2 regions of the Lysinibacillus sp. Y5S-8 genome follow, and region 2 is predicted to be linked to the other one. Evidence: riboswitches for the same ligand, from Rfam matches in the RefSeq annotation. Region 2 holds a riboswitch; the other holds the start of a gene.

Region 1 (4,524 bases), 1.0 Mb from region 2:
CTCCTCATCGCTTGGATTTGGTAAAGGCTGTTCCGGATGAAAGCCAAAAGCGGCTTTCACTGGCTGATAGTTATTCGATAAATGCAATGTTCTTTTACAGGACGACAACTGCATGCTAACCGCAATCACCGTCTCTACCTCTTCAAGTAAGGCTGGAATTTCCTCATCTCGATACTGATCCAAATGAATATGAGCATCAATCAACAAACATATCACCCTTTTCTTCTTGTAAGTACATAAATAACTGTTGCTTTAACTCGGTGAACGCTGCTGAATGACGAATTTCCTCTTTTCGAGGTCTTTCAAAAGGCACAATGATTTCCTTTTTAACCGTCGCAGGACGTTTGCTTAAAACAAGGATCCGATCTGCTAAAAAGAGTGCTTCCTCAATACTATGCGTGACAAATAGTATTGATTTACGATAGGCTTCCCAGATGGATAATAGCCATGCTTGCATTTCCAGTCTGGTGAATTCATCCAGCGCAGAAAATGGTTCATCTAAGCATAAAATAGGCTTATCACTGACCATCGCACGTATAAAAGACACACGCTGTTGCATGCCGCCTGACAATTCGTTTGGATAAGCATGGATAAATGAACCAAGCCCCACCTTTTCAAGCCACTCTACAGCACGTTCAGCATTTGGTTGATGTTGTAATTCCTCTACGAGTGTGACATTCTCTAAAATCGTGCGCCAAGGTAGTAGACAAGGCTGCTGAGGCATATAACCAATCGTTCCTCTTTTTCGCTGAATGTCCTCTCCATTTAATAAAATGGACCCTTGATCAATCGCAGAAACGCCACCAATTAATTGAAAAAGGGTACTCTTACCACTGCCAGAGGGACCAACAATGGCCACAAACTCTCCATCTTTAACGTCAAAGGATACATCTTCAAGAACTTGCAGAGTATCAAAGGATTTAGCGATGTTTTGAATGCTGAGCATGATAGCCTCTCCCCTTCACCATGAATTTTTCAAGTAAGCGAATACTGCTAAACAACAGTAAGCTTAATAAAACAATCGCAAAAATCGCTACGAATACACGATCAGTGCGGAACGAGGACTGTGCTAAGGTCATATAAACGCCTATTCCTTTTTTTGCACCAAGCCACTCCGCAATAACAGCGCCCATCACACTATACGTCGCAGCAATTTTTATACCTGAAAAAATGGCTGGGTATGCATGAGGCCATTCGAGCTTCCAAAAAGTTTGCGCCTTTGTAGCACCAACCATGGCAAAATAATGCTTTAACTCAGGTGCTGTTTGCCGAAATCCGTCCATTGCCGCAATAACAATGGGGAAAAAGCACACGAGGCAAATAATGATGAGCTTTGGTAATAAACCAAAGCCAAACCAAATAATGAGCAATGGCGCTAAGACAAGAATAGGGATATTTTGCGACATAATTAAAATCGGATAAAACAACTCCCGAATAAATGTAAATCGATGCAAGACAATCGCCACCATTAATCCACAGGCAATGCCAATGGCAAGTCCTAATAAGGCTAATTGCATCGTAGCCCAAGCATGTGGTAAAAAGGTTTGATAGGACTGAAAAGCTTCCAACAAAATACTACTTGGTGCAGGTAATAACCAATGAGGAACTTCAGCCACCTGCACAATGAGCTCCCACACGAATAAGAGGAAGGCGATAAAAATAATCGTCCTTCCCTTTTGCAAAGCTTGTTTCATTACTGGTATTTCTCCGTTAATGTATCCATTGTTATACCAGTTGGCTGATATAATATTTTCACTTGTGTAATGACATTGATGGCACCAAGCTCAATCATCTTGTCATTCATTTTTTCAATGATTTGCAGCAACGTTGACAGTTCACCTTCCATCGTCGTTTCCAACGGATGTACCTCATATTTCACACCAGCAGCATCTATCACAGCAATCGCCGCATCGACATACGGTATAACATCCTCAAATTTCTCTGTTTTTGGAATGATTTGAACACTGATTAATGAATTCGCCATCTTATTTGGCCTCCTTTTTAGGTAAGAAATCATTTGTAAAGGCTTGTTTCGCATTAAATTCGCCCTCTAACACGTTGTTGCTAGACATCCATTTTGCGTAGTTTTCCCATACAGAAAGCTTTTGCTCTCCCCATTGCTTGGCATCATCCTGATATTTATCAGCTAGCCATTCCTGACTTTTATGCACTAACGCTTGATCTAAATCGGGAGCCGCTTCTATTAAAATATCAGCCGCCTCACTTGGATGCGCTATGGCGTATTCATAGCCCTTCGATGCAGCCGCCACAAACGCTTTAACTATGTCAGGATTGTCCTGGATCATTTTTTCATTTGTAGCTAGAACAGGTGTATAATAGTCCAGCTGATCACTATAATCTGTTAAGTACAGCATATTAATCTTTTCACCCCGTAGCTCAGCTTCAATACCTGTCCACGCGTAATAAATCCAAGCAAAATCAATATCCTTTTGCATCATCGTGAAAAAGTCTAAATCTCCTGCATTGACGATATCTAATTTATGAATGTCTGCCTTTTCTGTTTGCATCAATGATTGTAGGACAGCTTGCTCTAGTGGAGCCCCCCAACCACCATAGGTTTTACCTTCGAAATCCTTTGGTGATGTAATACCTTTTGATGCAATAGAAGCAAAGCCAGATGTATTATGTTGAATAATAGCGGCAATGGAGACAAGAGGCACATCTTGCACACGAGCCTGTGTAATACCTTCCTGATAGCTCACGCCAAACTCTGCCTTGCCAGAAGCAACAAGCTGATCGGCTCCTGCCTCCCCAGGCATAATAATGTCAACATCTAAGCCCTGCTCTTCAAAATAACCGAGTTTTTTTGCGACATACAGCCCTGTATGATTCGTATTTGGTGTCCAATCTAAGACCACTGATACTTTTTTCAGCTGATCAGTAGCCTGCTTGTCCTCCTTGTCACTACAGCCCACTAACGTTAAAAGTGCAGCCACTAGAATAAATAACCATTTTTTCATGCGAAGTCCTCCTAGTTGATAATGTGAAAGTGTTCATGATTGAATGTTGTCACCAGAAAGAAAGCGTATGCGTTTGGCAAGATATTGCTTGAAAACATAAAAAAAACGCCTAGGATTCCTCCCAGACGTATTGCAATCAATCTTCAAAACTTTGCTTTTTTGAATAGATGTTCCCTACGCTGGTACGAGCCAAATCAGGTTCAAAGGGTCAGCGTCTATCGGACACAATCTCAGCTAGCAACTACTAGCCCCCCTACATTCTTGTGCTATGAACTTTTCGTTGATTATTATACCCATAGTTACGCTAAAATGACAAGATGCTATTTTTGACTAACGACTGCTCCCGTAAAAAAAACCCAGCACTCCTAAGAGACTGGGCTTATCATTAGCTTGGTTTCTGCTCTTTTTTAGCCGTTAAAACATGAGAAATGGCCCCATCTGTTGCAATATCCACTTTAAACGAACCGTTGGAATGGCGATCAGCACGCGTCAATGTTTGGACATCAATGACCTCTTGTACACCTTTTTCCGTTTCAATCACTATTTGCTCCTCATTCGTTGCTTGAATAACTGCCACAATACGGTGAGGATTTGCTTTTAATTCTGTTAATACTTTTAGACCACGTTTTGCACGACTTGCCACTTCAACTTCTGCAACATTCATTTTCTTCACGGCTCCACGCTGCGTGACGATTACCACATATTGTGTAGCATCAGGCTGTAGCACATTGACACCGACTAAGGCTTCTCCATCCTTTAGCGTGATGCCTTTGACACCGCCTGTTTTCACTCCTGTAACTGGTAATTCTTCCAGTGGGAAACGAATCGCATAGGCTGTATCCGTTGTTAACATTAGTTCCACATCATCTGTCACAAACGATGCATAGATCATCGCATCGCCCGCTTTAACATTCATTGTTTTAATTGGCTTCGAATAACGCGTCACCGCATAATCTGCCAGTGGGGAGCGTTTAATTTGACCATCTTTTGTAGCTGTTAAAATATACGTATTTGGCTGCTCGAATGTTTCAAAGCCATACACTGCAATAATAGACTCATCTTCCCCTGTTGGCACAATACTTGAAATATGCTGTCCAAGATCCTTCCAGCGAATATCAGGTAGCTCATGAACAGGCTGGTAAATATAATTGCCTCGATTTGTGAACAGTAACAGATGATGCTGTGTATTTAAGGTGGCTTCATACAATAAGTAATCCGAATCCTTCATCGCAAAATCCTGACCATTGGAAGCGGCATGTGAACGTGTGGATGTACGTTTAATATAGCCATCCTTCGTCACCGTCACCACAACCTCTTCACTTGGCACAAGGACATCTAGCGTAATTTTAATTTCTTCTATTTCCTGCTCAATTTTCGAGCGACGTGGCTCTGTGAAGCGTTTCTTAATCTCTAGTAACTCTTGTTTAATGACACGCACAAGCTTGGCTTCACTTTGTAAAATTCCTTCTAGCTTCGCAATCAACTTATTTAACTCGTCTTGTTCTTGACGAAGCTCTGTGATGTCTGTATTCGTTAAACGATA
Region 2 (4,524 bases):
CCAGCTTGCAATGCCTTTTCGAGGAGATGGATGGGATCTTGTTGAAAAACATTGCCTGTCCCCATAATAAAATAAAGCTGTAAATCCTCACGTTTCATGAATGATTACCTCACAGGCTTCCTTATGCTGTTGATAAGCGAAATGATTTGTAGGTCCGTGCCCGTTGCCGATGGATAAATCATGCATAATCGCTAATTGAATAAATTTTTTAGCTTCGATAATAGCCTCTTCCATCGCTAAACCTCGTCCAAGAAAAGCAGTGAGTGCTGCTGAAAATGTACAGCCAGTACCATGTGTATTTTTTGTTTGGATTCGTGGAGACTGCATCGAAAAAGACTGTCCATTTTTGAAAAATACATAATCAATGGCATAAAGTGGTTCTGCTAAATGCCCACCCTTTAGAATGACGCATTGTACACCTAGCTGTAAAAAGCTTTGAGCCACTTGTTTCATATCCTCAAAATGGCGAATGGCTCTCCCCGTGAGAGCCTCTGCTTCGGGTATATTTGGCGTAACAATCGTAGCTAGTGGTAGTAAAGATGAGCGTAACGCCTCAATAGCTTCTTGCTGTAATAAGCTTTCTCCACCTTTTGCAATCATCACGGGATCCACAACTAGTGGTATGTTTAATTCACCGATCATGCGTGCGATGGCTTGGATAATACCAGAGGAATAAAGCATGCCTGTTTTCATTGCAGCAATTGGAAAATCTTCGACTAACGCTTGAAATTGTTTTTCCACAAACGAAATGTCAATGGGGAAAACACCTGTCACGCCTGTTGTATTTTGTGCAGTTAAAGCTGTAATAACGGAAGTGCCGAACACCTCTAATTCCTGAAATGTTTTTAAATCAGCCTGTATACCAGCACCGCCACCACTATCTGATCCAGCAATCGTCGTTACAATATGCATGATGCTTCACCATCCTTTGATAAACGATGTATAGCATTAAGCAAAGCTATTTGAAAATCACCGATATCTGCAGTGAATGCAGAAGCTAGTACTGCTGCTTTTTTATAGTAAGTGAGTGTTTCTGCTAATTGGTGGTATGGCTTGTTACCTGCGACATAGGCAGCACCACAAAACGCACTAAGTAAACAGCCAGTACCAGTGACCTCTGTCATTTGTGGATGGCCACCAGCTATCCACTGGCTATGCTCACCATTTGTTATAAGATCACGTTCACCTGTTACAATAACGATACAATTATATCGTTGTGCCACTAGTAATGCTTCCGTCTCCAGTGACATGGAGCCATGACCACTATCTACACCTTTCTGTTGCCAATCTACATTGGCTATAGCCGCAAGCTCACCGATATTACAGCGAATTACGGCAAATTCTATGTTTTCAAGTAAGTATTGAACGGTTTCCTTGCGATAAGTTGTAGCCCCTGCCCCAACTGGATCTAATATAACTGGAATGCCAAGTGCATTAGCTTTTTTTCCTGCTAACAGCATGGCGTTTTTGGTGCGAGTATTGAGTGTCCCAATATTAATTAATAAAGCTTGTGCCATTGCTACCATTTCCTCAACCTCTTGGCTATCGTCAGCCATAACGGGCGAAGCACCTAATGCTAATAAACCATTTGCTTGGAAATTTGCCACCACATAGTTTGTGATGCAATGAATAAGTGGTTGCTGTTGACGAATTGTTTGAAATATCATTTTGTTTTTGTCCTCCTTTGTGGATGGACGTAAGCATGCAAAAAAGCTCTTTTTATGTAAAAATACACGAAAAAGAGCCTTTCATCTGAAAAAATCGATGTCTGTTGCTCCCTACGTCAGTATTAACTAACAGGTTCAAAGGGTCAGGTTTTACCTTCTCAACTCTTTCGAGTCCCCCTGCAATTTTGCTTTTAGTTGACCAAAATGTACCATACTTTTCATTTGTATTCAATAGCTAGTTTTCCTATCGACAAAACGTGACTGATGCCATATAGCTAGGTATGATAGTTGTCATGACTTTACCTAAATTAAGCGCAAACCATTGAAAATACTGAAAAAGGAGTTTTATAATGTGTCATAGCAAAAGGGGGCATTTGCCATGAAAAGACAAGATTTAGTTGCACCAGAATGGTATAACATAACAGAGGAAATTGAAAAATATGCTCAGGATGCAACGAAAAATGCTTTAATTATTTATGAAGAAAATCAAGCTGTACAATTTATTACATATGCACATTTGATGGAAAAAGCGAATCAAGCAGCACATGTTTTCACCTTACAAGGTTTAACGAAGGGTGATGTGATTTTAGTGATGGTACCACGCTCAGTGGAAGCATATATTGTTTATATTGCAGCATTAAAAGCAGGTTTAACCATCATTCCAAGTTCAGAAATGTTAAGAACAAAAGATATTGAGTATCGCATTCATCACGCGAATGCTAAAGGGGTTGTTGCCTATGAGCCCTATATTGAACAATTTGATGAAGTTGGAAATTTACAGGGCATACAGCAATTTGTCATAGGACAAGCACATGAGCCTTGGCAGCCTTTACTAGAAAAAATGCACCATCAACCTACAACTTACATAAATCCGACTCCGACAAAAAGTACTGATAATGCATTTTTAGCCTATACAAGCGGCACAACAGGTAACCCGAAAGCAGCGGTACATACACACAGCTGGGGCTATGCTCATTTACGAACAACAGCACCACATTGGTTAGGTGTACAAGAAAATGATATTGTTTGGGCAACAGCAGCACCTGGATGGCAAAAATGGATATGGAGTCCTTTTCTCGCTACATTAGGCAGTGGTGCTACTGCATTTGTTTACAAAGGTAAATTTGATGTGGTTTCCTATTTGGCACTGCTTGAAAAATTCAAAATCAATGTATTATGCTGTACACCAACTGAATATCGTTTTATGGCATCACTTGAAAATTTACAAGCATATGATTTACATGCAATTCGCCAAGCTGTATCAGCAGGTGAACCATTAAATAGTGAGGTTATCAACGTATTTTCAGAAACATTCCATTTACAAGTGCGAGATGGCTATGGTCAAACGGAGAATACATTACTTGTTGGTACAATGGTAGGGATGGAGGCGCGAGTTGGCTCAATGGGAAAACCTACTCCTGGCAACACCGTTAATATTATTAACGATTTCGGCAATCCCGTTGCAGTAGGAGAGGTGGGTGATATTGCTGTTCATCGTGAAACACCAGCTCTCTTTAAAAAATATTTAAATGATTCTGAACGTACAAATTTACAATTCCGTGGTGATTGGTATATAACAGGAGATCGTGCCTACAAAGATGAAGATGGCTACTTTTGGTTTGAGGGTCGAGGAGATGATGTCATTATCTCCTCCGGTTATACAATTGGTCCCTTTGAAGTAGAGGATGCTTTGATGAAGCATCCAACTGTGAAAGAAGCTGCTGTCATTGCCAGTCCAGATAAAGTGCGAGGAAATATTGTAAAGGCATTTATTGTTCTTCGTAATGGTGAAATTGGTGATGAAACACTTATTCAAACACTTCAAAGTCATGTGAAATCATTGACTGCCCCATATAAGTATCCTCGTGCTATTGAATTTGTCGAAGAGCTACCCAAAACATCCTCTGGAAAAATTCGACGAGTTGAATTACGACAACAAGAAACAAAGCAATGCCATTCATCATCATTTCCTAGGAAATAATGTCGAAAATCAAAGTTCATGCAAAGGTATGGACTTTGATTTTTTTTATTTTTTTAGGTAAGGTAATATGAGGAAATAAATAGCAACAAGCTTTTTGCATATTATTGCAAAAAAATGAAACAAATAAGCAAGTCATTCGTATTACGTGTTGAGGAGGCGGAAAGACATGAATGTAAAAAGGTGGGTTGCTTTAGTAGTCGCAGGTGTTCTTTTACTATTTTCATTAGGAATTAACACCATTTTTGCCCTATTTAAAGCAGATTTCCTAGGTAATTTTGATAGTTTGATGGCTGGGAATAATTTAGATGTATATGAAAATGTCATTGAAGGAGACAATTTTGATAAGCGAATTGCTTATTTAAAGGTAGATGGAGCGATTCAAGATATCGGCTCAAGTACATTATGGCAACCAGTTGCCTATGATCATACATTTTTCTTAGAGCAATTGGATAATATTTTGTATGATGATTCGATACAGGGCGTTGTTTTAAGCGTCAATTCACCAGGTGGTGGTGTGAAAGAATCTGCAGAAATCTATAAAAAGCTGCTAAAAATTAAAGAAGAACGACAAATTCCAATTTATGTATCGATGGATTCGATGGCAGCATCGGGTGGTTATTATATTTCAGCACCTGCAGATAAAATCTTTGCCCATCGTGATACAATAACAGGCTCAATTGGCGTCATTATGCAATCCATTAACTACCAAGCATTGGCTGAAAAAGTAGGTGTTAAATTTGAAACGTTTAAATCAGGGGAGCATAAGGATATGCTAAGCCCAATGCGTGAAGTGACACCAGAAGAACGTGCAATGATGCAGGATATGATTAATGAAACGTATGAAGAATTTGTAGACATTGTAGAGCAGGGACGTAA

Evidence for each region. A riboswitch is a leader RNA that binds a small molecule or an ion and turns the genes downstream of it on or off. The one in region 2 is predicted to bind thiamine pyrophosphate.
Region 1: it holds a riboswitch for thiamine pyrophosphate, as region 2 does, so the genes downstream of both, V6670_RS11940 (ABC transporter substrate-binding protein) here and thiM (hydroxyethylthiazole kinase) in region 2, are expected to answer to the same signal.

The regions. Positions count from the first base shown of each region.
Region 1 is NZ_CP145889.1:2,448,516-2,453,039, forward strand. Features, by position in the region: gene V6670_RS11920 (TatD family hydrolase) at 1-207, opposite strand, end outside; gene V6670_RS11925 (ABC transporter ATP-binding protein) at 197-946, opposite strand; gene V6670_RS11930 (ABC transporter permease) at 921-1,694, opposite strand; gene V6670_RS11935 (thiamine-binding protein) at 1,694-1,984, opposite strand; gene V6670_RS11940 (ABC transporter substrate-binding protein) at 1,986-2,981, opposite strand; TPP riboswitch at 3,136-3,246, opposite strand; gene parC (DNA topoisomerase IV subunit A) at 3,367-4,524, opposite strand, start outside.
Region 2 is NZ_CP145889.1:3,490,046-3,494,569, reverse strand. Features, by position in the region: gene thiE (thiamine phosphate synthase) at 1-98, opposite strand, end outside; gene thiD (bifunctional hydroxymethylpyrimidine kinase/phosphomethylpyrimidine kinase) at 88-912, opposite strand; gene thiM (hydroxyethylthiazole kinase) at 900-1,667, opposite strand; TPP riboswitch at 1,759-1,856, opposite strand; gene V6670_RS16950 (acyl--CoA ligase) at 2,047-3,648, shown strand; gene sppA (signal peptide peptidase SppA) at 3,815-4,524, shown strand, end outside.